3 regions of the Dankookia sp. GCM10030260 genome follow, and region 3 is predicted to be linked to each of the others. Evidence: predicted binding sites of a transcription regulator. Region 3 holds the regulator's gene; each other region holds the start of a gene.
What was found. The regulator HrcA, encoded in region 3, represses chaperone genes, less so after heat shock. The targets are predictions, from matches to a motif close to GTTNGCACTCNCNNNNNGNGAGTGCNAAC.
Positions count from the first base shown of each region.

Region 1: a site for HrcA is predicted at 3,593-3,621, ahead of ACFQS7_RS26175 (DUF1178 family protein). Genes of this name have one in related genera too.
Region 2: a site for HrcA is predicted at 5,412-5,440, ahead of groES (co-chaperone GroES). Genes of this name have one in related genera too.

Region 1 covers NZ_JBHTDE010000014.1:38,785-48,210, forward strand. Annotated here, with positions in the region: gene radC (RadC family protein) at 1-444, shown strand, start outside; gene ACFQS7_RS26155 (rhodanese-like domain-containing protein) at 517-2,103, shown strand; gene ACFQS7_RS26160 (double zinc ribbon domain-containing protein) at 2,120-2,863, shown strand; gene ACFQS7_RS26165 (hypothetical protein) at 3,006-3,200, shown strand; gene grxC (glutaredoxin 3) at 3,243-3,500, shown strand; gene ACFQS7_RS26175 (DUF1178 family protein) at 3,674-4,168, shown strand; gene ACFQS7_RS26180 (hypothetical protein) at 4,174-4,575, shown strand; gene ubiG (bifunctional 2-polyprenyl-6-hydroxyphenol methylase/3-demethylubiquinol 3-O-methyltransferase UbiG) at 4,583-5,329, opposite strand; gene ACFQS7_RS26190 (aspartate kinase) at 5,464-6,690, shown strand; gene ACFQS7_RS26195 (NAD(P)H-dependent flavin oxidoreductase) at 6,695-7,744, shown strand; gene ACFQS7_RS26200 (helix-turn-helix domain-containing protein) at 7,851-8,813, shown strand; gene ispG (flavodoxin-dependent (E)-4-hydroxy-3-methylbut-2-enyl-diphosphate synthase) at 8,905-9,426, shown strand, end outside.
Region 2 covers NZ_JBHTDE010000001.1:406,545-415,970, reverse strand. Annotated here, with positions in the region: gene ACFQS7_RS01990 (MBL fold metallo-hydrolase) at 1-504, opposite strand, end outside; gene ACFQS7_RS01985 (threonine dehydratase) at 555-1,511, opposite strand; gene ACFQS7_RS01980 (hypothetical protein) at 1,598-2,188, shown strand; gene ACFQS7_RS01975 (cold-shock protein) at 2,228-2,431, opposite strand; gene cspE (transcription antiterminator/RNA stability regulator CspE) at 2,778-2,981, opposite strand; gene groL (chaperonin GroEL) at 3,213-4,859, opposite strand; gene groES (co-chaperone GroES) at 5,026-5,337, opposite strand; gene ACFQS7_RS01955 (hypothetical protein) at 5,818-6,108, shown strand; gene ACFQS7_RS01950 (adenylate/guanylate cyclase domain-containing protein) at 6,026-6,838, opposite strand; gene ACFQS7_RS01945 (hypothetical protein) at 7,398-7,964, shown strand; gene ACFQS7_RS01940 (hypothetical protein) at 7,986-8,567, shown strand; gene ACFQS7_RS01935 (mannose-1-phosphate guanylyltransferase/mannose-6-phosphate isomerase) at 8,601-9,426, opposite strand, start outside.
Region 3 covers NZ_JBHTDE010000003.1:702,244-711,669, forward strand. Annotated here, with positions in the region: gene ACFQS7_RS14835 (mandelate racemase) at 1-1,003, opposite strand, end outside; gene ACFQS7_RS14840 (sugar phosphate isomerase/epimerase family protein) at 1,000-1,821, opposite strand; gene ACFQS7_RS14845 (ABC transporter ATP-binding protein) at 2,045-2,776, opposite strand; gene ACFQS7_RS14850 (ABC transporter permease) at 2,781-3,629, opposite strand; gene ACFQS7_RS14855 (methyltransferase domain-containing protein) at 3,932-6,982, shown strand; gene hrcA (heat-inducible transcriptional repressor HrcA) at 7,110-8,210, opposite strand; tRNA gene ACFQS7_RS14865 (tRNA-Gly) at 8,298-8,372, shown strand; gene ACFQS7_RS14870 (hypothetical protein) at 8,723-9,426, shown strand, end outside.

The sequences.
Region 1 (9,426 bases), on a different contig from region 3:
GGGACCGCGGCGCTGAAGACGGTGCAGGCCGCAGCCCTCCGCCTGACGCGCGAGGAATTCAAGCAGACCGTCGTGCTGAACTCCTGGGACCGGCTGATCGACTACCTGACCGCGCACCTGGCGCGGGAGCGGGTGGAGGAGGTGCACGTCCTCTACCTCGACACCCGCAACCGGCTGATCGCCGACGAGGTGCAGGGCAGGGGGACGGTCAACCACACTCCGGTCTACCCGCGGGAAGTGGTGAAGCGGGCGCTCGAGTTGCAGGCGACGGCGATGATCCTGGTGCACAACCACCCTAGCGGCGACCCGACGCCGTCGCGCACGGACATCGAGATGACCGGGGAGATCAAGGCCGCCGCCATGGTCTTCGGCATCGCGTTGCACGACCACATCATCATCGGCAACGGCCGGCATGTCTCGCTGCGCCAGGAAGGCCTGCTGTGACGCGCTTCACCCCTTTGTCGCCCCGCTGCCCACGGGTCTAGGCTGGCCGGCGAAACGGGGGAGAAGACGACCATGCAAATGATCGACGCGCCGACGCTGAAGGCCTGGATCGGCGATGGCGGGGAACTGGCGATCCTCGATGCGCGGGAGGATGGCGAGTTCGGCAGGTCGCATCTGTTCTGGGCCAATCCCTGCGCCCTGTCGCGGGCCGAGACGCGGGCACGCGCCATCCTGCCGCGCCTTGGCGTGCGGATCTGCTGCGTCGATGGCGGGGAGGGCGGGCTGGCCGAGACGCTGGCCGCGATCCTCGCGACGATCGGCTGCACCGATGTGTCGGTGCTGGCGGGCGGCACCCGGGCCTGGGAAGCCGCCGGCTACGTGCTGTTCTCCGGCGTCAACGTCCCCTCCAAGGCCTTCGGCGAGTGGGTCGAGCACCAGTACCACACCCCTTCGGTCGACCCCGGCGAGCTGCGGGCGATGATGGAGGCCGGGCAGGACATGGTCGTGCTCGACAGCCGGCCGATGGACGAGTTCCACCGCATGTCCATCCCCGGCGCGATCGACGTGCCTGGCGGCGAGCTGGTCTACCGGATCGGCGACATGGTGCCCTCGCCCGGCACCACCATCGTGGTGAACTGCGCCGGCCGGACCCGGTCGATCATGGGGGCCGAGAGCCTGCGCAGCGCCGGCGTGCCGAACAAGGTCGTCGCCCTGCGCAACGGCACCATGGGCTGGGAGCTGGCCGGCTTCGCCTGCGACCGCGGCAGGACCGCCAGCTTCCCGCGCGGCACCCCGGCCAGCCTGCCCCTGGCGCTGGACCGCGCCCGGGCCTTCGCGGAGCGCTGGGGGGTGAAGACCATCGACCGCGCCGCATTGCCGGCGCTGCTGGCTGACACCGCGCGCACCACGCACGTGCTCGATGTCCGCGACCCGGAGGAATACCTGGCCGGCCACCTGCCGGGCAGCCGCATGGCGCCGGGCGGACAGCTCGTGCAGGGGAGCGACAACTGGATCGCGGTGCGCGGCGCCCGGGTGGTGCTGGTGGACGATACCGGGGTGCGGGCCCGGATGACCGGCGGCTGGCTGCGCCAGCTCGGCGGCTGGGAGGTTTATGTCCTCACCGACGGTCTCGCCGGCCCGCTCGAGACCGGCCCCTGGCAGTCCGATTGCCCGGAGGCCGCGGCGCTCTCGCCCGCCACCGTCACGCCGGCGGACCTCGCCGTGGCGCTTGAGGCCGGCACCGCGCAGGTGATCCAGCTCACCCGCTCGCTCGACTTCCGGGAGGGGCATCCGCCCGGCGCGCTCTGGGGCGTGCGGACCCGGCTGGCGGCGCTGCGGACGCGCCTGGCCGCGGACCGGCGGATCGTGGTCGTCGCGGCCGAGGAGGCCATCGGCCGGCTGGCGGTGCCGGAACTGGAAGCGCTCGGCCTCGGCCCCGTGGCGCTGCTGGCCGGCGGGATCGCCGCCTGGAAGGCGGCCGGCCTGCCGCTGGAAGCGGACCGCCGCGACCCCGCGGATGCCGACTGCATCGACGTCTATCTCCGCCCTTATGACCGCAACGACGGGGTGGAGGCGGCGATGCGCGAATACCTCTCCTGGGAGATCGACCTGGTGCATGAGGTCGCCCGCGACGGCGATGCGCGCTTCGGCCAGGCCTAGCCTTCCGGCAGCCGGCATGGTGCTGCGGCGGCTCGGCCTGGCGGCGCTGGATGCGGTGCTGCCGCCGCACTGCCTGACCTGCGATGCCGCGGTGGATGCCCAAGGGGCGCTCTGCGGCGCCTGCTTCGGGACGCTGTCCTTCGTCACCGCGCCGCTCTGCGCCCACTGCGGCGTGCCCTTCCCGCATGCCGGAGCGGGGCCGGCCTGCCCCGCCTGCGTGGCCCGGCCGCCCGCCTTCGACGCCGCCCGCGCCGCGCTGCGCTATGACGAGGGGGCGCGGCGCCTGGTGCTGCCCTTCAAGCATGCCGACCGCACCGAGCTGGCCGGCCCGCTCGCCCGCCATATGGCCCGGGCCGGGGCGGCGCTGCTGGCGCGGGCGGAATTCATCGCCCCGGTGCCGCTGCATTGGCGGCGGCTGCTCGCGCGCCGCTACAACCAGGCGGCGTTGCTGGGCGCCCGGCTGGCCCGGCTTTCCGGCATCCCGCAACTTCCCGATGTGCTGCGGCGGGTGCAGCCGACGCCGCCGCTCGGCGAACTCGGCGCGGCGGCGCGGGCGACGCTGCTGGCGGAGGCCTTCGCCGTCTCCCGCCGCGGCGCCGCGCGGATCGCCGGGCGGCGGGTGCTGCTGGTGGACGATGTCATGACCTCGGGCGCCACCGCCGAGGCCTGTGCCCGGGCGTTGCTGGCGGCCGGCGCCGCGGCGGTGGACGTGCTGGCGGCGGCGCGGGTGCCCGATCCCCGGCTGGAGGCGCCGCGCTGACCTGGCGGCCGCCTCCGGCACGGGTGGTTTGTTTTCAGGTTATCGATCCGGACGCGGATATCGATCTTTGGCGAGCCGCGCTAACCCGGAGTTCATTCCAAGGCGCGACCCTGTCAGGTGTCGACAGGCAGCAGGAGGCCGCATGTCCAGCATCCCGCATGGTGCCGAGCCCGCATCGGGCCCGCCGCTGGGCACCACGTCATCCTTCGCCCTGCCGGCCCGGCAGCGGCGGATCGGTGCCGGGGACGAGGATCCGCCGGCCAGGCTGCTGACCATGGTGGCCATCGGCTTCCTGCTGGCCAGCCCGGTCATTACCCTGCTTCTTGCCGTGCCGTGACGGGTGCTTGACCGCGGCGCCCGCCGGACCAAACTGCATGGCATGCCCAAGGTCGAAATCTACACCACCCTGTTCTGCCCCTATTGCGAGCGCGCCAAGGCGCTGCTCGGCAAGAAGGGCGTCGCCTTCGAGGAGCTGGACGCGCCCAATGGCTCGCAGGCCCGCAAGGACGCCATCGCGCGCTCCGGCGGCCGCACCACGGTGCCGCAGATCTTCATCGATGGCACCGCGATCGGCGGGTCGGACGAACTCGCCGCGCTGGAGCGCGCCGGCAAGCTGGACCCGCTGCTGGCGGCCTGAGGCCCGCCGATGACCGCAGTGACACGGGGCGCGGCGGCCCGGGGCGGCCATCCCGGCATGGCGTGCCGAGGATCTTTACGTCCGCGCAAGAATTTGGCACTCCCAATGGCGGAGTGCCGGCCTATAATGAAGGTTCGTGTCCGGGCGATGCCGCGGGCCGGGGAAAGCTTGGGATGATCCATTACGATCTACGCTGCGATGCCGGGCATGAGTTCGACGGCTGGTTCCCTGACAGTGCCGGCTTCGAGGCGCAGGCCAAGGCCGGTTTCGTCGAATGCCCGGTCTGCGGCGCAACCGAGGTCGCCAAGCGGCTGATGGCCCCGGCCATCCCGAAGAAGGGCCGCAGCCGGGTGAAGGAAGTGGTGCCGCCGCCGGCCCCGCCGGCCGCCGCCGCGCCACCACCGCTGCCGCCGCCGGGCAGCAGCCAGGCTGCCGCCGGACCGGTGCCGGCGCAGGTGGTGGCCCTGCTGCAGCGGATGCGGGCCGAGGTCGAGAAGAATTGCGACTATGTCGGCCCCGGCTTCGCCGAGGAGGCGCGTCGGATGCACCGCGGCGAGAGCGACCGCCGGGGCATCTACGGTGAGGCCTCCGAGGCCGATACCGAGGCGTTGCAGGAGGAGGGGATCGAGATCGCGCGCCTGCCCTGGGTGCCGCGCGCCGACGGGTGAGACGGATGCGCTGGCTGGTCCTGGGCTTGGTGTTGCTGGCGGGGGCAGCCTCGGCGCAGGAGACGCTGCGGACCTACGACGCCGCCGGCCACGCCACCGGGCGGCAGGAGAGCCGTGGCGGGACAACTCGCTTCTACGACAGCGCCGGGCGCAGCACGGGGCGGGCGGAAACGCGGGACGGCACCACGCGGTTCTATGACCAGGCCGGTCGCAGCACCGGCCGGGCCGAGGGCGGCCGTTTCCATGATCCGACCGGGCGCTCCACCGGCCGCGCCGAGCGCCGGGGGGACACGACCCGCTTCTACGACGGCGCCGGCCGCTCCACCGGCCGGGCCGAGACACGCGGCGACACGACGCGCTTCTACGACCCATCCGGCCGCCGCACCGGCGAGGCGCGGCGGCAATAGGCGCGGGTCACCCCGCCGCCGCCATCACCAGGTAGTTCACCCCGACATCGCGCCCCGTGCTCCAGCGCCCGGTCAGCGGGTCCATGCTCAGCCCGGCGATGTCCACCACCCGCAGCCCCGCCTGCCGTAATTTCGCGCCCAGCTCAGCCGGGCGGACGAACATCCGCCAGTCATGCGTCCCCACCGGCAGCAGCCGCAGCAGGTATTCGGCGCCGAACTTGGCCATCAGCCAGGAGCGTGGCGTGCGGTTGAGGGTGGACAGGAACACCGGCCCGCCCGGCGTCACCAGCCCGGCCAGGTGCCGGCAGAAGCCCTCGCGGTCGGCGACGTGCTCGATCACCTCCAGCGCCAGGACCGCATCGAACCCGCTGCCGCCCGTGGCCAGCAGGTCCTCCGGCCGGCCCTCGCGGTAGTCGATCGCCAGGCCCCCTGCCGCGGCATGGGCGCGGGCCGCCGCCAGGGCCGATCCCGCCGCGTCCAGCCCTGTCACGGTGGCGCCGGCCCGGGCCAGCGCCTCGCTCGCCAACCCGGCGCCGCAGCCGACATCGAGCACCCTGAGCCCCGCCAGCGGCCGCTCGGCCGCCGGGTCGCGGCCCTGCCGCCGGGCGATGCGGGCGATGATCCAGCCCATCCGCGCCGGGTTCATGGCGTGCAGCGGCCGCATCGGCCCCTTCGGGTCCCACCATTCGGCTGCCAGCCGGTCGAATTTGGCGATCTCCGCCCCGATCGCCGTGCCGCTTTCGACCTGCGCCATGTGCCGCATCCTCGTCATGCCCCTCGCGAATGTTGCAGCGCGGGGTCCGGGTGGGTATCTGTGCCGGCCTTCGCGCGGGCGCAACCGCGCGACCCATTGCCTGCACCACCCAATTTCCCACCAAGAAGCGCCCCATGGCCCGCATCGTGATGAAGTTCGGCGGCACCTCCGTCGCCGATCTCGACCGTATCCGCAACGTCGCCGCCCGCGTGAAGCGCGAGGTCGAGGCCGGGCACGAGGTTGCCGTCGTCGTCTCCGCCATGTCCGGCGCCACGAACCAGCTGGTCAAGTGGTGCCAGGAGCTGTCGCCGCTGCACGACGCCCGCGAATACGACGTGGTGGTGGCGACCGGCGAGCAGGTCACCATCGGCCTGCTCGCCATCGCGCTGCAGACCGTGGGCGTCGAGGCGCGGTCCTGGCAGGGCTGGCAGATCCCGATCGTCACCGACGGCGCGCATGGCAAGGCCCGGGTCGAGAGCATCGACGGCAGCCTGCTGATCGAGCGCATGCAGCAGGGCCAAGTGCCGGTGATCGCCGGCTTCCAGGGGATCGAGCCGGCCCGCAACCGGGTGACCACGCTCGGCCGCGGCGGGTCGGACCTCTCGGCGGTGGCGATCGCGGCCGCGGTCAAGGCCGACCGCTGCGACATCTACACGGACGTGGACGGCATCTACACCACCGACCCGCGCATCGTGCCGCGCGCCCGCAAGCTGGACCGCATTGCCTACGAGGAGATGCTGGAACTGGCCTCTGTCGGCGCCAAGGTATTGCAGACCCGCTCGGTCGAGCTCGCCATGAAGCAGCGGGTCCGGGTGCAGGTGCTATCGAGCTTCGAGGACAAGCCAGGCTCCCTGGTGGTGGATGAGGACGAGATCGTGGAACAGCCCATCGTGAGCGGCATCGCCTATTCGCGGGACGATGCGAAGGTGACGCTGCGGCGGGTCCCGGACCGGCCCGGCATCGCCGCTGGCGTCTTCGGCGCGCTGGCCGCGGCCAACTGCAACGTCGACATGATCGTGCAGAACATCGGCGCCGACGCCACCACCGACATGACCTTCACCGTCGGCAAGGCCGACCTGGCCCGGGCGCAGGACACGCTGGAGAAGGCCCGCGCGGAGCTGGGCTTCGAGGCGATCCTGGCCGACCCCGAGGTCGCCAAGATCAGCGTCGTGGGGGTGGGCATGCGCAGCCATGCCGGCGTCGCCAACACCATGTTCAGGGCGTTGTCCGAGAAGGGCATCAACATCCAGGTCATCTCGACCAGCGAGATCAAGGTGAGCGTCCTGATCTCGGCCGAGTACACCGAGCTGGCGGTGCGCGCGCTGCACACCGCCTACGGCCTCGACGGCCCGGCGGCGTAGGGCGATGGACATGATCGCCCCCGCCACCACCGCTTCCGCGGCCGCGCTGGACCGGCTGATGGCGCGCGGCGCCGCCTTCTTCGGCAGCCGCGTTGCCATCATGGGCGGGGCGATGTCCTGGGTGAGCGAGCGGCACCTGGTCGCCGCGCTGTCCAACGCGGGGGCCTTCGGCGTCATCGCCTGCGGCGCGATGGAGCCGCCGCGGCTGGCCGAGGAGATCGCCGGCACCCAGGCGCTGACCGCGAAGCCCTTCGGCGTGAACCTCATCACCATGCACCCGCGGCTGGACCAGCTGGTCGAGACCTGCCTGGCAGCCGGCGTGACGCATATCGTCTTCGCCGGCGGCATCCCACCCGGCGCCGCCATCAAGCGGGCCAAGGAGGGCGGCGCAAAGGTGGTCTGCTTCGCCCCGGCCCTGGCCCTGGCCCGGAAGCTCGTGCGGTCAGGCGCCGACGCGCTGGTGATCGAGGGATCCGAGGCCGGCGGGCATATCGGCCCGGTCAGCCTCAACGTGCTGGCGCAGGAGATCCTGCCGAGCATGGCCCGGGAGGTTCCGGTCTTCGTGGCGGGTGGCATCGGCCGCGGCGAGGCGATCCTGTCCTACCTCGAGATGGGCGCGGCCGGCGTGCAGCTCGGCACCCGCTTCGTCTGCGCGACCGAATCCATCGCCCATCCGAAATTCAAGCAGGCCTTCATCCGCGGCGCGGCGCGCGACGCCCTGCCGACGGTGCAGATCGACCCGCGCTTTCCGGTGATCCCGGTGCGCGCGCTGCAGAACGAGGGCACCCGCCGCTTCATTGAGCATCAGGCGGTGGTGCTGGAGCGCTTCACCGCCGGCGTGGTGACCAAGGACGAAGCGCAGCTCGAGATCGAGCATTTCTGGGCCGGCGCGCTGCGCCGCGCGGTGATCGACGGCGATGTCGAGCAGGGCAGCCTGATGGCCGGCCAGAGTGTCGGCATGGTGGGCCGCGAACAGCCGGTGGCCGAGATCATCGCCGAGCTGATGGCCCAGGCGGAGGCCGCGCTCGCCGCCCGGCAGCCCGCCGTCGCGTGACAGCCGGGCCCGGGCCGTGGCAGGCTCGGGTCCATTGCCTGACGATTGATCGCGCAGCCGTGAATTCGATTTGCCGTCATGGCGTGACCGGGTTACATCGCGAGGCGTGCCCGACGACATGAAGCGCCTGTCCCAGTTCGAAGCCGGCAACGGCGAGCCTGCTCGGCTCGGCGCCGAACTGCGCGATGCCCGCCTCGCGCTTGGCCTGTCGATCGAGGATCTGGCCCAGTCGCTGCGCATCCGCCGGGTTTACCTGGCGGCGCTGGAGGAAGGCCGGGTCCGTGACCTGCCGGCGCCGGCCTATGCCGTCGGCTTCGTCCGCACCTATGCGCGCAGCCTCGGCCTGGACGAGGCCGAGGTGGTCCGCCGCTTCCGCGAGGCGAGCGGCCCGACCGTGGCGCGCAAGACGGACCTGGTCTTCCCCGAGCCGGTGCCCGACCGTGGCGTGCCCGCCGGCGCGGTGGTGCTGGTCGGGGTGGTGCTGGCGGTCGGCGCCTATATCGGCTGGTACCAATGGTCCGGCAGTGGCAGCCGGACGGTCGATGCGGTGCCGCCACTGCCGCCGGCGATCGAGTCGGCACTGCGCGAGGGCAGCCCGCCCGAGACGGCGCCGGAGCACGAACCGCCTGCGGCCACGGTGAATCCGACCCTTGCCTATGCAGCGCCGGTGCCGGCGAAGCCGGCGCCGGTCGCGACGGTCCCCGCTGCCCCGCCCGGCGCTGCCCCCGCGCCGCCGCCACCCGTTGCCGCGGAGGGCCGCATCCTGCTGCGCGCCAGGGCCGCCGAGGTCTGGATCCAGGTGCGGGAGCGCCAAGGCGGCCCGGTGCTGGTCAATCGGGTGCTGCGGCCGGGCGAGTCCTGGCAGGTGCCGGCCCGGGACGGGCTGCTGCTGTCCACCGGCAATGCCGGCGGGCTGGAGGTGCTGGTGGATGGCCAGCCGACCCCGGGGCTCGGCGCCGGCCAGTCGGTGCGACGTGACCTGCAGGTCGATGCCGAGAAGCTGAAGGCAGGCCAGCCGCTCGCCGCCCTGGCGCCGTCGCGCCCTGCCGCCCCGGCCCCGCCGCAATAGGCACATCCCGGCCCTGCGAGGCCGGTGCTTTGGGATCGGCGCCGGGGCTGCCATATTGGGGAGGATTCCGCAGGACGATCCGGGAAACCCCATGAGCTACCGTCCCTACCAGATGATCACCCGCCGCAAGTCCCGCCAGATCATGGTGGGCAAGGTGCCGGTCGGGGGCGATGCGCCGATCACCGTCCAGACCATGACCAACACCCCAACCGAGGACGCCGCGGCGACCATCGCGCAGATCCGCCGGGCCGAGGTCGCAGGCGTCGATATCGTCCGGGTCTCCTGCCCAACGCCGGAAAGCACCGCGGCGCTGGCCGAGATTTGCCGGGAGGTGAATGTTCCCATCGTTGCCGACATCCATTTCCACTACCGCCGGGCGATCGAAGCGGCCAAGGCGGGTGCGGCCTGCCTCCGCATCAACCCAGGCAACATCGGCAGCGCCGAGCGGGTGAAGGAAGTGGTCAAGGCGGCCCGCGACCATGGCTGTTCCATCCGCATCGGCGTCAATGCCGGCAGCCTCGAGAAGCACCTGCTGGAGAAGTACGGCGAGCCCAACCCGGAAGCGCTGGTCGAGAGCGCGCTCTGGCACGCCGCCCACCTGCAGGACAACGAC
Region 2 (9,426 bases), on a different contig from region 3:
CGCGTCGAAGCCGTACCAACGGCCGCCGGGACGGTCGGGATAGGTGCGCCAGCGGCCGGTGTCGCCCCATTGCACCGGGCGGTAGCGGGCGCGGCCCAGCACGCCTTCCCGCGCATGCGCCGCCCCCGCTTCGGCTTCCATCACATGCACCGTCGCCTGCGGGAAATCGACCAGCCCGCCGGCATGGTCGAAATCCAGATGCGTCATGACGATGTGCCGCACGTCGCCCGGATGCAGGCCGAGCCGCTTCATGTGCCGCAGCATCGTCCGGTCGGGGTCGTAGCGGAAGCGCAGCAGCGCGCTGTTCAGGGTGGGCAGCCGGCCGGCGGGGCGCAGCATGTCGCGCATGCCCAGCCCGGTATCGACCAGCACCACGCCGTGCCGCGGCGTCTCGATCGCCAGGCAGTGGCAGGTCAGCCGGCCGATGGCGCCAGGGCTGACGCCATCCATCAGCGCGCCGCCAAGCGGCCGCGCCGGCCCGCAGTCGAGATGGTGGATCCGCATCGCCGTGTCCTCCGTGTCCGCGAAGGCCAACGGGACGCGACGCGGGCGGTTCAGCCCGCCAGCACCCAATCGCGGAACAGCGCCAGGTCGATATTGCCGCCGCAGAGGATGACGCCGACGCGATTGCCCGCCATCCGCGCGCGTTCCTGCAGCAGCGCCGCCAGCGGCGCGGCGCCGGCGCCTTCCGCGAGATTGTGGGTATCCTGCCAATAGGCGCGGATCGCCGATGCCACCTCCGCATCCGTCACGGTGACGACGCGTGCGGCGCCGGCGCGGATGATCGCCAACGCCGCCGGGTCGGGGATCCGCGTTGCCATGCCGTCGGCAAGGGTATGCGCGGTCGGCACCGTCACCACCCGGCCGGCGGCGAAGGACAGCGCATAGGCCGGCGCCTCGGTGCTCTGCACGCCGACGATCTCGGTGCGCAGCCCCAGCAGGTCGCGGGCCAGGATGCAGCCGCAGATGCCGGAGCCGAGGCCGATCGGCACATAGAGCGTATCCAGGTCGGGCACGGCGCGAAGGAATTCGAGCGCATAGGTGGCCACGCCGCAAACCAGGTCCGGCGCGAAGGAAGGCGCGAATTCCAGGCGCCGTGCCTCGGCCAGCGCCATGGCATGCAGCCGCGCCGCGTCGAAATCCTCGCCGTGCTCGACCAGCACGGCGCCCTGGGCCCGCATCGCCGCGTTCTTCTCGGCGCTGTTGCCGATGGGGACGACGATCGTCACCGGCACGCCATGCAAGGCGCCGGCATAGGCCAGGCTCTGGCCATGGTTGCCGCGCGTCGCGCTGATCACGCCCGTGACCCAGGGCCGTTCGCGCTTCAGGCGGTCCATGTAGACCAGCCCGCCGCGCACCTTGAAGGCGCCGGTCGGCGTGTGGTTCTCGTGCTTCACCCAGACCTCGGCGCCGCTGCGCGCGGCCAGCAGCGGCCAGGCGAATTGCGGCGTGGCCGGGAAGGCGGCGTGCACCAGGCGGGCGGCAGCCTCGAGCGCGATCAGGTCGAACATGGCAGGACAGGCATGGGGACCTCCGGAACGGGGATCGGCGGCGGGCGTTCCCCGTGCCACTCCCGAGTGTAGCGAAAGGACCTCGCATGCCTATCGTGGTTGACAGCAGCCAGTGGACCGGTGAGCACGACGACGCGCCGATGGCCCACCCCGTGGTCTGGGGCGAGTTCACCGAGACCGCCGAGGTGGATCGCGCAGCCGAGCGGCTGCAGGCGGAAGCCTGGTTCCGCGATTCCCTGGTGGAGACGGCGCCGGCGGAAGCCCAGCCCGGCCCGGCGGACAACCAACAGGTCGATGTGCCGGACGAGGACCCGAAGGGCGCCGACCGGCGCAACCTCCGACAGAATTTCGTCGGCATCGGCACGGCCGCGACCTCGATGGCGGCGGCGGGGATCGTCATCGCCACCGGCGGCGCGGCGCTGCCGGCGGTGGCTGCCGCGGCGGCGGCGGGCGGTGCGACCCTGGCAGCGGGCGAGGCAGCGGCTGCCGCGGTGCCGGAGAGCGGCACGGGTCGCCAGCCGGCGGCTCAGGCGGACGCGATGCGGGCGGAAGGCCCCTCGCTCGGCATCACCGTGGCGACCGCGGCGCTGCGGGAACAGGCGGAAGCCTTCCTGCAACAGGCCGGGGCGAAGCGCGTCTGGGTGCAGGAATCGCCGAAGGACCAGGCGCCGGCATAGTCAGCATCGTGGGGCCCGGTGCGCCGGGCCCCGAAGGGCTCAGAGCGGCTTGAGGTTGGCGGCAGCAGCCTTGCCGCGTTCCATCACCACCTCGTACTGGACCTTCTGGTTCTCGTTCAGCCCCTGAAGGCCGGCCTTCTGCACGGCGGTGATGTGCACGAACACGTCCTTGCCGCCGTCCTGCGGGACGATGAAGCCGAACCCCTTGGTCGCGTTGAACCACTTCACGGTGCCCGTCGCCATGCGACGCACCCTCCTTGTCCTGAGGCGCGGACGCCGATCGCCCGCGCGGGAACCACCGGGCTGGATCGGCTTGAAGGCGCCCGGTGGAACCGGGAGGGCACGGCAAGGCGGGCCAAGAACGGCTGGCATGCCAAGTGGACGCAGATCGGTCCGGCGAAGTCAAACACCTTGCACACGCATTTCAGTGAGAAGCGGCAGCGGCATTGACTACGGTTTGCTTCGAATGGCGCGACTATTCGCAAGAATAAAGCGGGCGTCTTGTATGCGACTGCCTGGGTGCCGGTGGCATGGCCTCGGTCCGGGCGCCGCTTGGGTCATGCAGCCCGACGGACGGCACGACCAGCCGTCAGATCGCCATGACGTTGACGGCGGAAGGTCCCTTGGCGCCGTTGGTCACCTCGAACTCGACCCGCTGGCCTTCCGCCAGGGTCTTGAAGCCGTTGTTCTGGATGGCGGAGAAATGCACGAAGACGTCCTTGCTGCCGTCCTCAGGCGTGATGAAGCCGAAGCCCTTGCTTTCGTTGAACCACTTCACCGATCCCTTGACCATGTTGGCCATGCGCCGTCCCTCTCTGCGAACCTTCGCCCCGCCGATGCGCGGCGATACCCGGCGGATGGGATGCCTTCGCGGGGATCGCGGGCCGGTCCTTCAATCCTTGGGTAGCGGTCGTGCCGCAGAATCATCAATCGTTCGGATGCTGTCAATCGGCCCCGCCACCGGCCACGAAAAAGGGCGGGGCCTTGCGGTCCCGCCCCATCCGGCACTTCGATCCTTGTGGGATCAGAAGTCCATGTCGCCCATGCCGCCCATGCCGCCGCCCGGGCCGCCGGCCGGAGCCGAGGCCTTCGCCGGACGCTCGGCCACCATCGCTTCCGTGGTGATCAGCAGCGCCGCGACCGAGGCCGCATCCTGCAGCGCCGTGCGCACGACCTTGGTCGGGTCGATGATGCCGGCGTTGACCAGGTCCTTGTACTCGTCGAGCTGCGCGTCGTAGCCGTGCGCATAGTCGGTGGTGCGGAGCACCTCACCGGCCACCACGGCGCCGTCCTTGCCGGCGTTCTCGGCGATCTGCTTCAGCGGCGCCTGCACGGCGCGGCGAACGATCTCGATGCCGACCTGCTCGTCGCTGTTCAGCCCCTTCAGCGTGTGCAGGTTGGTGCTGGCGCGCAGCAGCGCGGTGCCACCGCCCGGCACGATGCCTTCCTGGACCGCGGCGCGGGTCGCATGCAGCGCGTCGTCGACGCGGTCCTTGCGCTCCTTGACCTCGATCTCGGTCGAGCCGCCGACGCGGATGACGGCGACGCCACCGGCCAGCTTGGCCAGACGCTCCTGCAGCTTCTCGCGGTCGTAGTCCGAGGTGGTTTCCTCGATCTGCGCCTTGATCTGCTCGCAGCGGCCGTTGATCTCGGACTTCTCGCCCGCGCCATCAACGATCGTGGTGTTTTCCTTCTCGATCTTGATCAGCTTCGCGCGGCCGAGCATGGCGAGCGTCACGGTCTCGAGCTTGATGCCGAGGTCCTCGCTGATCACCTGGCCACCGGTCAGGATCGCGATGTCTTCCAGCATCGCCTTGCGGCGATCGCCGAAGCCCGGCGCCTTGACGGCGGCGATCTTGAGGCCGCCACGCAGCTTGTTCACCACCAGGGTGGCCAGGGCCTCGCCCTCGACATCCTCGGCGACGATCACCAGCGGACGGCCCGACTGCACCACGGCTTCGAGCAGCGGCAGCATCGGCTGCAGCTGGGACAGCTTCTTCTCGAAGATCAGGATGTAGGGGTTTTCCATCTCGGCGATCATCTTCTCCGCATTCGTGATGAAATACGGGGAGACATAGCCGCGATCGAACTGCATGCCCTCGACGACGTCGAGCTCGGTCTGGATGGACTTGGCTTCCTCGACGGTGATGACACCCTCGTTGCCGACCTTCTCCATCGCCTTGGCGATCATCTCGCCGATCTCGCTCTCGCCGTTGGCGGAGAGCGTGCCGACCTGCGCGACTTCGGCCGAGGTCGTGATCTTCTTGGTCTTGGCCTCGAGCTCGCCGACGATCTGGGTCACGGCCTTGTCGATGCCGCGCTTTAGGTCCATCGGGTTCATGCCGGCGGCCACGGCCTTGGCACCCTCGCGGATGATGGCCTGGGCCAGCACGGTCGCGGTGGTGGTGCCGTCGCCCGCGGTGTCGTTGGTCTTCGAGGCCACTTCGCGCACCATCTGCGCGCCCATGTTCTCGAACTTGTCGGCCAGCTCGATCTCCTTGGCGACGGTGACGCCGTCCTTGGTGATCCGCGGCGCGCCGAAGCTCTTGTCGAGCACGACGTTGCGGCCCTTGGGGCCGAGGGTGACCTTCACCGCATCGGCCAGGATGTCGACGCCGCGGAGCATACGCTCACGCGCGTTGGCGCCGAACTTAACGTCCTTTGCTGCCATGTGGGCTATCCTTCATGTGGTGCGCTCACGCCGGTCGCGCCGGGCCGAAGCCCTGCTGCGCGGCGGATCGCAGGATTGATGATCGTCGCAGGCACGGTCGGGCCGCCCGGGACCGCGGCGCCCGGGGCATGTCCCCTGGGCGCCACGGTCCCCGGCAGCGCCGGACTCAGGCGGCCTTGGCGACGGCCGGGGTGTCGAGAATGCCCATGATGTCGGACTCCTTCATGATCAGGAGCTCCTCACCGTTGAGCTTCACTTCGGTGCCCGACCACTTGCCGAACAGGATGCGGTCGCCCGCCTTGACGTCGAGCGCGCGGAGCTCGCCCTTGTCGTTCAGCGTGCCGGAGCCGACGGAGATGACTTCTCCCTCCTGCGGCTTTTCCTTGGCGGTGTCGGGGATGATGATGCCACCCGCGGTCTTCTCTTCGGCCGTGACACGGCGAACGAGAACGCGGTCATGCAGGGGACGGAAGCTCATGGTCCTCTCCTGATGCCTTTGCTATTTGCGTTTCCTCAACCGGCAGGTCCGTCCAGCGTCCGCGTCAGCAGCCCGTTGGCACTCCCCCCGGAGGAGTGCCAGAGAACTATGCGAACCCGGCGCCCCCGTCAAGGGATTGCAGCACTCACCGAGTGCGAGTGCTAACAGACTGATTCTGAAGGTTTTTTGTTGCGCCCATTGGTGCATCCCCAGCAGACTTGCGTCGTTCACCAGGAGGAAATCGCCAGCCGCACCATGAGGACGGACCGAAATGGCTGAGGAAAGGACGACAGGCGTGCCGCAGGAGACCAAGGGCTTCGTTCGCGTACCGCAACCCGAGCAGCCCGACCGGGCGCCGAACCGTGCCGGGATCCGCCGCGGCCGGCCCATCGCTGAACCGATAGGCTGCAGGCCGCCCCGCTAGGGCCACAGGACTACAATTCCCCAGTACGGTTCAAGACCCTGGAGTCAAGGCCAGCGATGTCCCGATCCCCGATGCCGACCGCCGCCCCATTCCTCCGCCAGACGGAAGATGCCAGCCAGCTCGTTACTGTAAGCGTATTGTACTACCTGCCGGACCACCGCAGCTTGGTCAACGAATTCACTTGGCAGACACTCGACCGTGGCCCGCACTATGCCCGGGTCGAGGCCTTCCTCGATTATTGGCGGCGCGAGATCGATGCCGTCATCAAGGAGGTGAAGATCGCCGGGGCCCGGCCCTTCGCGCCCGGCCAGGTCGATCACGTCGCCCATCGCTTCTCGCTGAACTGACCGCCGCCCGGCCGCTAGGGCCAGCCCCACTCCCTGCGCGCCGCGCCCGGCATCCCGCCCGGCGGCCCTCGACCACCCCGTCGGCCGGGTCGCCACCCAGGATGTGCAGCGACAGCACGGCGATCGAGGGCCGCGGCAGCGGCAGGGCGACGCGCTGGACATGGGTGTCGATCGCGTGGCTGCGAATCGGCCGGGCGATGTTCTTGAGCTCGAGCAGGCCGAGGCCGCGCGCCGTGGCGACCGCGGTCTTCATCGTCCCGGCCGCCTGGTCAGGCATCGGCTGCGACAGGGCAATGCCGCTGGGCTGCGCCTGTTCCTGCAGCCGGGCGGCGATGTTCACCGCGTCGCCGAAGATGGTGCGGTCCTGCGCCAGGACCTCGCCGACATGCGGGCCAATGCGCAGCACGATATGCGGCGTCTCCGCGCCCGGCCGGTTGTGCTCCAGCATGGCCCGCTGCAGGTCGAGCGCCCAGCGCAGCGCATCCGCCGCCGTGGCGAAGTCGGCCAGTACGCCGTCGCCCCGAAGGTCTACCACCCGGCCGCGATGCACCGTGGTGATCGGCCGCATCATGGTCCGCAGCGGCGCCATCCAGCGCGCATGGGTCCGCCACTCCTCCGTCGTCATCAGGATCGAGTAGCCGACGATATCGGTAAAGGCGACGGCGGCCGGCCTGGCCGTCACCAGGCTGTGGCCGCCGTCGTCACCCCGCTTCGGCTGGTCCGGCAACACGGGCCGGTATTCCTGTGACGAGGGATTGCATACCACGCCCCCCGTCCCACCGTGTTTCGCTCCCTGGCAAGGGTACGGTGCGGCAGGGGCTCTCGCTTTCGCGCGAGGCGAGATGCCGCGTGCGCGGGATGCCCCGAGCGGAAGCACTCGATGGACCCGGCCCAGCCGATCTGGTTCTACATATCCTTCCCGGCCGCAACCGGCCTGCCTCGCGACCCGGGCGCGCTCCTCCGCCGGGTGCTCGAACTGGCCCAGGGCGACTGCCGGCGCGAGGAACGGACACCCGGGCCGTGCTTCGCCGACCGGCCCTCCGACCGGGTCCAGGCGCTCGAGGTGGCGCCGACCGAGGACGTGGCGGCCTTCGTCGACATCGCGCCGAACGCCGCGCTGCTGATCCGCCAGCTGCAGGCGGCCGGCATCGCCATCCGCGCCGGCATCGACCGGCCGATCGGGGTGCAGTCCTGCTGGTGCCCGGGCCAGGGCCCGCGCCATTTCGGCGACCGCCGGGAGGCGGAGCGGCTGATCCACGCCGGGGCGCTGCACGGCGCGGGGCCAGCGGGTGAACCTTGTCATCGTCGACCAGGGGCTGCCGGCGGATTTCCCCTCCAAGGGCGAGCGCGGCGACGGCTGGTCGGTCGACGCCCCCCCCCTTGCGGGGGAAAAGCGCCTGCCGTTCACCGGCAAGGGCCGCCATGCGGCGATGGTCGCCCGCAACGCGCTCGCCTTCGCCAAGGAGGAGAACGCCAGGCTGCGGGACTGCCCGCTGCTGTCGGACCGGATCGACCGACTGGGAATCTTCCTGTCCTATGCCCATACCGCCTTCGGCCAGTCGACCGACGCGCTGAAGGCCTATCGGGACCGGAATCCCCAAGCCGGGGCGTGGGTCGTGGTGAATGCCTGGGCGGTCCGGGACACCAGGCAGGACCAGCCGCTGCCGCCGCACAACCATTCCAGCAACATCGACCACGCCCTGAACAAGCAAGTGGCGGATCTCGACGAGAGGGCGTGCACCAGGCCTTCGCCGCCGACAATTGCGGCCAATCCTGCCCACCCAGCCGCTGCGGCGTGTTGGACCGCGGCCCGGGGTGGAGCATCCACGGCGCCAATTCGCACCCTCGGGTGCTGACGGTCGGCGCGGTGCGGACGGATGGGCTCCTGGGTTGGCTATTCGGCCGAGGGGCCGGGGCGGCTGGCAAAGCGGAAGCCCGACCTCCGTGCCCCGCCCCTGTTCCGCCAGACGCTGCGGCCCTTCGAGGGGGAAGACAATTCCGGCACCTCGGCCGCCTGCGGCGTCGCCGCGGGGGTGGTCGTCGCCGCCCGCCTGCGCAAGACCTGGGAGGACCTGCCGCCGGAGGCGCTGCGGACGCCGCTGCAGACATCGGCGACGCCGCAAGGGACCGACCGGACGACCCGATCCCGCTTCGGCGCCGGCATCCTGAACGCGACGGCAGTGGCCAAGTTGTGGAGCGGATCACGCGATGGCGGTCACGCCCTGGCGGGATCGGCCCTACTGCAACGGATCGTAGGGCTTGATCGTCTCCACCACCTGCTGCGCCGCGGGCGTCTGCCGGATCACCAGCCAACCGGCGGCGCCGAGCAAGCAAAGCCCGAAGACCGTCAGGGAGGCGATCCGGCCGAGGCTCCGCTTCGGGCGCATGTCAGGCAAGGCAGGCGACTCCGATCAGCGCAACACGTCGATTTTGCACATCTGCATTGCAGCGTCCAGTGACTTTCCCGGCAAGGTTGTATTGCCGGGAAAGCGTCACGCGCGCCCGTAGGTATCCTCGATCCGTACGATGTCGTCCTCGCCGAGATAGGCACCGGACTGCACCTCGATCAGGGTCAGCGGGATCATGCCCGGATTGACCAGCCGATGCACGCAGCCGAGCGGCAGATAGATGCTCTCGTTCTCCCGCAGCAGGATCTCCTCCCCGTCGCGGTGGACGATGGCGGTGCCGTTCACCACCACCCAGTGCTCGGCGCGGTGGAAATGCTTCTGCAGCGACAGCTTCTGCCCAGGGCGGACGCCGATCTTCTTCACCTGGAAGCGGTCGCCCTGGATCAGCCCCTCGTAATGGCCCCAGGGGCGGTAGATGCGGCGGTGCTCGGTCGCCTCCTTGCGGCCGGCGCGGCGCAGTTGCTCGACCAGCAGCTTGACGTCCTGCGCCCGGTCGCGCGGCATCACCAGCACGGCGTCCTCGGTGGTGATCACCACCGTGTCGCGCAGCCCGACGATGCCGGTCAGGATGCCTTCGGACCGCACGTAGCAGCCGCGGCTGTCGACCATCTCGACCGGGCCCTCGGCGACGTTGCCGCCGGCATCCTTGGCCGCGACCTCCCACATCGCGTCCCAGGAGCCGAGGTCCGACCAGCCGATGGCGGCCGGCACCACCGCGGCGCGGTCGGTCTTCTCCATCACCGCGTAGTCGATCGAAATGGCCGGCGCCGCGCTGAAGGCCGCGCTGCCGAGCCGGACGAATTCGAGGTCGCGCGCGGCCTCGGCCAGGGCCTGGGCAACGGTGCGCAGCACCTCGGGCGCGTGGCGTTCCAATTCCGCCACCAGGGTCGCGGCGGTGGCGACGAACATG
Region 3 (9,426 bases):
AGCCCAGCGCCTTCGCCTGCACGAAGGCGTCGAGCGCGCCGTCGCTCTCGTCGATGATGACCGGCCGCGAAGCGGCCAGCGCGGCCATGCCGGTCTCGAGCGCGCGGGCCCGCTTCACCGGCTGCTCGATGTAGAGGATCGAGGCGCAGAGTTGGGCGAGGCGCGGCTCCGCCTGCATCGCCGCCCAGAGCGCCGCGGCGCCTTCCGCATCGGCATACTGTTCGTTGCCGTCGAGCGAGGCGTGGTAGCCGTGCTGCCGGTCGAGCACCGCGGCGATGCGGCAGAGCCGCTCGATGTCGGCCGGCACGTCGCCGGCGACCTTCAGCTTCCAGTAGCGATGGCCGTAGGTGGTCGCGACCTCCTCCAGCGTCTCCGGCAGGCCGTCCCCGACCCGCACCGCCTGGTCGGCGGCGGTGATGGGGTCGACCAGGCCGACGGTGTGCCGCGCATGGATGCGCCGGGCCGGGACCTGCGCCGCCAGCATGCCGGCGAAATCGAAGCCGGGCAGGTCGGGCACCACCGCATGTGGCGCCATGCCGCCGATATTCGCCCGCATCCCGGCGAGGAAGGACACGCCGTGCAGCTTCAGCAGCGCGTCCAGCGCGGCGCGGTCGACCAGGGCGCGGCCGTAGCTCGCCACCAGCGGGTTCAGCGCCTCCCGCCCGCAGGCGGCGACGTGGTCGGCATAGCCGTCGGCGAAATGGCCGAAGCCGGTGTTCATGCCGGCGGCCAGGGCAGCGTCACCCGCCAGTTCCAGGGAGCGGCGCAATTGGTGCTCGTTGTCGGCGTCGGACAGGGCCGGGTCCTTGTCGAACCACTTGGCGGCCAGGCTTTCCGCGGCGACGCCCCAGCCTTCCCGCCCGCGCTCGTCGCGGATCCGGAGGCGCAGCACCGCCTGCCGCCCCTGCGTGACGGTGATGACGCCGAAGCGGAAGGGCAGGCGCAGCGCGAAGGGCCATTCGCGCCGCTCGATGGCGGTGACGGCGAAGCGCGGCGCGGTCATGCCGCGTGCTCCATGACGCCGCGCAGGTAGCCGGCGGCGAAGGCGGCGCTGCCCGGCCCGTCGGGGACATACTCGAACGGCTCGACGCCGCACCAGCCGGCGTAGCCGTGCCGCGCCAGCGCGGCGAGAATGGGCGCGAAGCGGTCCTCGCCCTGGCCGGGGGCACGGCGGTTGCGGTCGTTCAGGTGGATGTGGTGCAGCGCGCCGCCGGGCAGGAAGCGGTCCAGCACCGCGTCCACCGGCGCGGCCTCGCCCTGGCCCGCGGCGCAGGTGTCCAGCATGGTGCGCAGGCCTGGGTTGCCGATGCGGTCGACGATCGCCACCGCCTCCGCCACCGTCGTCGCCCAGTTGGTCTCGCGCGGGGAGAGCGGCTCCAGGCAGTACGTGACCCCGGCGGCGGCGGCCCAGTCGCCGGCCCGGGCCAGCGCTTCCTCGGCCCGGCGGGCGTCGTCCGGCCCCGCCACCTGGCGCTGCTGCGGCGAGCCATGCACCAGGTAGGTCCCGCCGAGATCGGCGCAGAGCCCGACCAGCCGCTGCATCACGTCCAGCGTCCGTGCCCGCACCGCCGGGTCGGCGCTGGTGATGGACAGGCCGCGGGGCGCCACCAGCAGCCAGTGCAGGCCGGTGATGGCGATGCCCTCCTCGGCCGCGGCGGCGCGCAGCCGCTGCCGCCAGGTCGTGCCCAGCAGGTGCGGCGCCTCGGCGTCCAGGGTGAAGGGGGCCACTTCCAGCCCGGCATAGCCGAGCCCGGCGGCCAGCGCGCATTGCTGCGAGAACAGCATCCCGCGCAGGACCTCGTTGCACAGCGTCAGGCGCATTGGCGTTTCCCCATCCGGTTGGGGATTACCATTCTTGGGCGGCGGGCGCAGCCTTGTGCGTGGCGCAAGGCAAGGAAGGTCGGGGAGGGAAAAGTACTCCCCCCAAACCCCCCCCTTCCTTCTTGTGGGCTTGGCACCCGCCGCGCGGCGGGTGCCGACTCCGAGAGATAGAGGAGGGCATGGGGGGGATACTTCCTCCCCAGCCTTGCTTGCTGCCCGCGCCTCAGAACCCCGCCAGCACCTCGGCCACCGGCCCGTCGGCGACGATCCGCCCGGCTTCCAGGCGGATCGCCCTTGTGCACCACTCGCGCACGATGGCCATGTCGTGCGTCGCCAGCACCAGGATGTCGGCCTCGCCGACCAGGCGGGCCAGGCGTTCCCGCGCCTTGGCCATGAAGGCGGCGTCGCCGGCCAGGAACCACTCGTCCATCAGCAGGATCTCCGGCTCCATCGCCGTCGCCATGGCGAAGGACAGCCGCACCTGCATCCCGGCCGAGTAGGTCCGCACCGGCGCGTCGAGGAATTCATTGAGGCCGGAGAAGGCGCCGACCGCGTCGGCCACCTGTTCGCTGTCGGCCTGCGACATGCCGCGAAACAGGCCGCGCAGGACGATGTTCTCCCGCCCGGTGGAGGAAGGGTCCATGCCTGCCGCAGGATCGATCAGCGACCCCACGAGGCCGGCGACCTCGAGCCGTCCGCCGACCGGCTCGTAGACCCCGGCCAGCGTCCGCAGCAGCGTGGTCTTGCCGGCGCCGTTGCTGCCGACCAGCGCCACGCGCTCGCCGCGGCCGATCCGGAAGGACAGGTCGCGCAGCGCCGCGACGACGACGCGGTGCGAGGCGTCTTCCCGCATGCGCAGCGGCGACTTGGCGAGGATACGCTTCTTCAGCGATCTCGCGCCCATGTGATAGAGCGGGAACTCGATGGTCAGGCCCTGGGCCAGGATGTGGGGCATGGCGCTAGACCCAGAAGGCGATGCGGCCGCGGAAGCGGATGAAGAAGGCCAGCGCCACCCCTGCCACCAGCAGCGTGTAGAGGCTGGCGGAGAGCCAGACCAGGGCCGGCACGCCGCCCTCGACCAGCGGGCCGCGCACCGTCTCCATCAGCACGTAGAAGGGGTTCAGCGGCAGCCAGACCGCCTTGTCGCCCAGCAGTTCGGGCTTCCACAGCACCGGCGACATGAAGAAGGCGAGCTGCATCAGGCTGGCGACGATCGGCCCGATGTCGCGGAACCGGGCACAGAGCATGCCGAGGAAGAGCGCGATGAAGAAGGCGTTCACCGCGACCAGCGCCAGGCCGGGGAGAACGAGCAGGACCTCGAGGCCCGGCAGGGTGCCGCAGGCGGCGAAGACCAGGAAGACCAGCGGCAGGCTGTGCGCGGTGATCAGCGCGTTGCGGAAGACGCAGCGCAGGACATGGACGGAGAACGGCAGCGGCACCTGGCGGATGATGCCCTCGGCGCTGGTCAGGCTGATGCAGGCGTCGGTGACGGTCTGCGAGATCATGTTCCAGACGATCAGGCTGACCGCGATGAAGGGCAGGTAGCCGGCCAGTTCCATCTTGAAGAGCGAGGAGTAGAGCAGGCCGAGGCCGACCACCATGACGGCGGTCGACAGGGTGAGCCAGAAGGGGCCGAGGACGGAGCCGCGGTAGCGGTTGCGGATGTCGAGCCGGGCCAGGGCGGCGGGCAGCCGCCAGCGGCGCAGCCCGGTCGCCAGGTCCTCCAGCGCCGCGGCGCGGCGGCGCGGCTGCGCCGCGTCGCTGACGTACAGCGGCGTGGCAGGGCGGGGCAGGGTCTCGTCCAGCATCGGCCCGCCTATAGACCGCAGCCCGGCATCCTACCAGCGGTGGGAATCCTTCGGCGATCAGGACTATGCCGGGCGGGGCGGAGGTATTATTCCGCTTTGCGTCCGGGCATGCCGCCGGCGTCGCACGGCCGGTCCATGACCGCCGGCCGGGCCCGGTGCCGTCGGCCCCAGGCAGGCTTTCCGGGCCTCCAGGCGAGACCCGCACCCGAATCCGGAGTACCGATCCCTTGTCCTCCCGTCCTGGTCGCGAAATCCTGGTCCACGAAGCAGCCCGGTCGGCCCTGCCCTTCACCGGCGAGAGGATGACCTCGGCGATCGCCGGCCAGGTGGCGGTCGAGCATCATCATCGCTACCTCCTGGCCCGGGAGCATTGCCGCGGCCGCGACGTGCTCGACGTCGCGGCGGGTGAGGGCTACGGCACGGCGCTGCTGTCCCAGGTCGCCCGCTCCGCCATCGGCGTCGAGATCGACCCCGCCGCCGTCGCCGCCGCGGCGCGCGAATTCGACCGGCCCGGGCTGCGCTACCTCGTCGGCGATGCGCGGGCCATCCCGCTGGCGGACGCCACGGTCGACGTCGTCGTCTCCTTCGAGACGCTGGAGCATTTCGACGGCCAGGACCGCTTTCTCGACGAATGCCGGCGGGTGCTGCGGCCGGGCGGCCTGCTGATCATCAGCACGCCGGACCGCGACGTCTATTCGCGCCCCGGCACGCCGCCCAACCCCTTCCACGTGCGCGAACTGGACCGGCCGGAATTCGAGGCCATGCTGCGCGCCCGTTTCGCCAACATCGCGGTGGCGGCGCAGCGCCCGATGATCGGCTCGGCCATCGTCGGCGAGGGCAGACTGGCACCGCGGGTCTTCGACACCCTGCCGGGCGACCGCTTCGCCGCCGCCGACGTGCTGCCCGACGCGCCCTACCTGATCGCCTTCGCCTCCGACGCCGCATTGCCGCCGCCGGCCGCCAGCCTGCTGGTGCTGCGCGACGACCTCGACACCGACCCGGCGGCGCGGCGGGAGGCGGAGGCGCGGGCGGCCGGGCTGGACAGGCGCCTTGCCGAGGCGGAACGCCGGGCGGCCGCGTCGGATGCAAGCCTCGCCGAGGCGGAAGCGCGCGCCGCGCAGTCCGAACTGCGGCTCATCGCCTTCGAATCGAGCGAGGTCGGCCGTGCCTTGCGGCGCCTGCGCATCGTCGTGGATCGCTGGCCGCGGACCGCCCGCCTGCTCCGTCGTGGCGTGATGCTGGCATGGTGGGCGCTGCGCGGGCAGTTGCCGATGCGCCTCGCCGCCTGGCGGCGCGCCCGGCGGCTGCGGCAGGACGTGGCGGGCGGCGCCTTCCAGGCGGTCATCCGCGACGAACTCAACCTGCCGGACCCGGCGGCGCGGCGGCCGCTGCCGGCGCCCGGTGCCATCCGCCTGCCCGCCGCCGGCGAGGCGCCGCTCGTCTCCATCCTGATCCCGACCTACGGCCAAGTGGACTACACCCTGCGCTGCCTGGCCTCGATCGCCGCGGCGCCGCCGCGCGCCGGCATCGAGGTGATCGTCGCCGAGGATGCCTCCGGCGACCCGGGCCTTGCCCGGCTGCGCGAGGTGCCGGGCATCGTGCTGCGGGAGAATCCGGAGAACCTCGGCTTCCTGCGGTCCTGCAACGCCGCCGCCGAAGCCGCGCGCGGGCGCTTCCTGCTGTTCCTGAACAACGACACCGAGGTGCTGCCGGGGGCGATCGACGCGCTGGCCGACCTCGCCCTGGCGCGGCCGGACGCCGGGCTGGTCGGGGCCCGGCTGGTCTATCCCGACGGCCGGCTGCAGGAGGCCGGGGGCATCGTCTGGCAGGATGCCTCGGCCTGGAATTACGGCCGCTTCCAGGATCCGCGCCGTCCCGAATTCAACTACGTGCGGGAGGTGGACTACTGTTCCGGCGCGGCCATCCTGGTCCGCCGCGACGTCTTCGAACAATTGGGCGGCTTCGACGAGGCCTTCGTCCCGGCCTATTACGAGGACACCGACCTGGCCTTCCGCATCCGCGCGGTCGGCCTGCGGACGCTCTACCAACCGGCGGCCGTGGTGGTGCACCATGAGGGCGTCTCGCACGGCACCGACACGGAAAGCGGCATCAAGGCGCACCAGGTCGCCAATGCGGCGGTGATGGCGGACCGCTGGCGCGGCGTGCTGCAGGCCGGCCACTACCCGAACGGCGAGCAGGTGATGCGGGCGCGCGACCGGGCGCATGGCCGCCCGGTCGTGCTGGTCATCGACGACAAGGTGCTGGAGCCCGACCGCGATGCCGGGTCGCGCAGCACCTTCGAGCATGTCCGCGCCCTGCTGCGGGAAGGCTGGGTGGTGAAATTCTGGCCCGACAATGGCGCTGCCCCTTCCGGCTACACCGCGGCGTTGCAGCAGATGGGGGTCGAGGTGCTGCACGGCCCCTGGAGCGGCCGCTTCGCCGACTGGATCGGCGTGCATGGCGGGATGATCGACCATGTCCTGCTGAACCGCCCGCACCTCGGTGCCACCTACCTGCCGCTGATCCGTGCGGCCTGCCGGGCGCGGGTGGTGTTCTACGGCCACGACCTGCATTTCGCCCGGCTGCGGCGGGAGGCCGCGGTGACCGGCTCGGCGCTCTCGGCCGCCAGCGCCGAGAGCATGCTGCAGGTCGAGACGCATCTCTGGCGCAGTTGCGACACCGTGCTCTATCCGTCCGAGGAGGAGGCGGCGGAGGTGCGGCGCCTGTCGCCGCGGGCGAACGTGCGTGCCGTGACGCCCTATTGCTTCGATGCCTTCCCGCGTCCGGCGGCGGTGCCGGCAGCGACGGGTGGCATCCTCTTCGTCGCCGGCTTCGCGCATCCGCCCAACGTCGATGCTGCGGCCTGGCTGGTGCGGGAGATCCTGCCGCTGGTCCGCGCCGAACTGCCGCAGGCGCGGCTGACCCTGGCGGGATCGCACCCGACCTCGGAGGTGCTGGCGCTGCGCGGCGCCGGGATCGAGGTGACCGGGGCGATCAGCGCCGAGGACCTCGCCGCCCGCTATGCCGCGGCGCGGCTGGCGGTGGTGCCGCTGCGCTTCGGCGCCGGGGTGAAGCTGAAGGTGGTGGAGGCGCTGCAGCAGGGCCTGCCGCTGGTGACGACGCCGGTCGGTGCCCAGGGCCTGCCCGACCTGGCGCAGATCCTGCCGGTGACCGGGGACGCGGCGGCCTTCGCCGCGGCGGCGGTCCGCCTGCTGCGGGACGACGCCGCCTGGATGGCGCAGTCGGCGGCGCAGTCGGCCTACGCGGAGTCGATGTTCTCGCGCGAGGCTTTGCGGGAGAGTTTGCTGGGCGCCTTCGGCGTGGTGCCGGCGAAGACGAGCCTGGCGGCTTGAAGGCAAGGTCGGGAAGGGAGGAGTATTCCCTCCCCGACCTTGCCTGAGCCGGGACCGGCCGCGCGTCAGGTGCCACCCGACAGGAATGGATGCGCGGCCGGGGAGAAGACCTTCTCCCTGGCCTTGCCTACCCGAGCAGCCGCCCGATCACCCGCGCGGTATAGTCCACCACCGGGATCACCCGGCCGTAGTTGATCCGCATCGGCCCGATCACGCCGATGGCGCCGACGATGCGTTCCTGCCCGTTGCGGAAGGGCGCCACCACCATCGACAGGCCAGCGGTGTTGAACAGGCCGCTCTCGGCGCCGATGAAGATCTGCACGCCCTCGCCGCGCTGGGCGAGCTCCAGCAGCTTCAGCACCGTCTCCTGCGCCTCCAGCCGCTCGAACAGCGCCTGGATCTCGTGCACCTGGGCGAGCTGGTCGAGGTTTTCCAGCAGCCTGGCCTGGCCGCGGACGATTAGGCTGCCGCCGCCGCCGCCGGCCCAGGTGGCGAGGCCGGCTTCCACCACCTGGCTGGTCAGCGCATCGAGCGCGGTGCGGTTTGCGGTGATCTCCTCATCCACCTTGGTCCTCGCGTCTTCCAGGCTGCGGCCGGCGAGGCGGGAATTCAGGTAGTTGCTGGCCTGCGCCATCGAGGACGGCGGCAGTCCGGCGGGGACCTCGATCACCCGGTTCTCGACCTGACCGTCCTCGGTCACCAGCACCACCAGGGCGCGGCCGGGGCCGAGGGCGACGAATTCCAGGTGGCGGATGCGCCCCTCGCTCTTCGGCGCGACCACCAGGCCGGCGGCGCCGGCCAGGCCTGAGAGCATCTGCCCGGCCTCCGCCAGGGTTTCCTGCATGGAGCGGCCGGAGGCGGCGCAGCGAGCGCTGATCGCTTCCCGCTCGCTCTCGCCCAGGTCGCCGAATTCCAGCAACCCGTCGACGAAGAGCCTGAGGCCGCGGTCGGTCGGCAGGCGGCCGGCCGAGGTGTGCGGGGCGTAGAGGAACCCGGCCTCCTCGAGGTCGGCCATGACGTTGCGGATGGAGGCGGGCGAGAGGCCGAGGGGGAGGCGGCGCGAGAGGGTGCGGGAGCCGACCGGCTCCCCGGTCTGCACGTAGACCTCGACCAGTTCGCGGAGGATCGCAGCGCTTCGGGTGTCGAGCCCCGCGAAGGAGGCCCCGGTCGCGCCGGCCAGCGCTTTCGGTAAGGGCATCATCGGGCGGGTCGGATCCAGTCTGGACACGTATGGAAGGCTAGGGAGGGGGGGGCGGGGCGTCAACCGGCCGCCTTGCCGAAGCCGGGCAGGTGCGACTATAACGCGGATCAGGCCGCGGGCGTAGTTCAGAGGTAGAACGTCAGCTTCCCAAGCTGAATGTCGGGGGTTCGATTCCCCCCGCCCGCTCCAGCCGCCTCAACCAACTGTGCCGGATCGCTCGGCTAGGTCGGAGTCCACTTTATCAGGTGGGGCCCGGCCGGGGACCAATCAGGCTTGCTGGCCGGCTGCGTATCGGCCCAGTCGAATGGGCTTTCCCTTGGGAGTCCGCCGGCCGAACGACGGGCTGGCCTCGTCACGCAGGCGCTGCTGCACGGCTGGCCAGGACAGCTTGCCCGCGGAATCCCCCCCGAGATCACTTCGCCAATCAAACCTGTAAGGAGGAGGACTTATGGGGGAGAATTCCTTCTTCCGCATGCGCGTCCGTCGGATTCGGCGCATACTGCCCTTCCAGGCATCCCGGCATCGCAACCGTCCAGCCGATGACCGGCCGGGACCATGGCAACATGGAAGGGCGATCGCCGCTCTCATTTCATCCCCAGGCTGTATCGCTGGCCGCGGTCCATAGGAAGCCGAAGGACCTGCCGGCTCTGCCCCAGGGCACCTTCCATCGACAGCGCAAACAGGCGAGGGTCGGTGAGAACGTGGTGCTCCACACCCTCTCGACCGCGATGGATAACCTGATTTCGTCAATGCCGCTTTTGGCCCGGCGCAGCCTGCTGGCACTGCTGCCGGGGCTGGAGAGTATTGGCCCCGCGACCGCGGCGCCGCAGTGCCCGGTGCACGTCTCAGCCATGCCGCCGGAATTCCCCGGCAGCGCCCATGCCGTGTTTGGCTTTGGCGTCGCAGGAGTGCATGCCGCGAAGGCTGCGGCGGCAGCGTGCTCCGCCCTTCGGAGCCACGAGGACCCCGGGTGGCTGACAGAGCTGGGCGGCATGCTATCCGGCCCTGACGTCGCCGAGACCGTCCTGGCCGCCCGCTGGTCATTCAGCGTCCTGTGCTGCGATGCCTCGGACGATCGTGCGACGGCCCAGGCCAGTGCCGCAGCCCGCAACCTCAGCAGCCGCGGTCACATGGCCATTCTGCTCGTGGTTGGGCCGTCGTCGGCACCTCTGGCTTCCTGCATGGGGGCGAGGCATGGAAGATACCAACCCGCCCGGCTGCTCCTGCCGGTACCTGACGATCG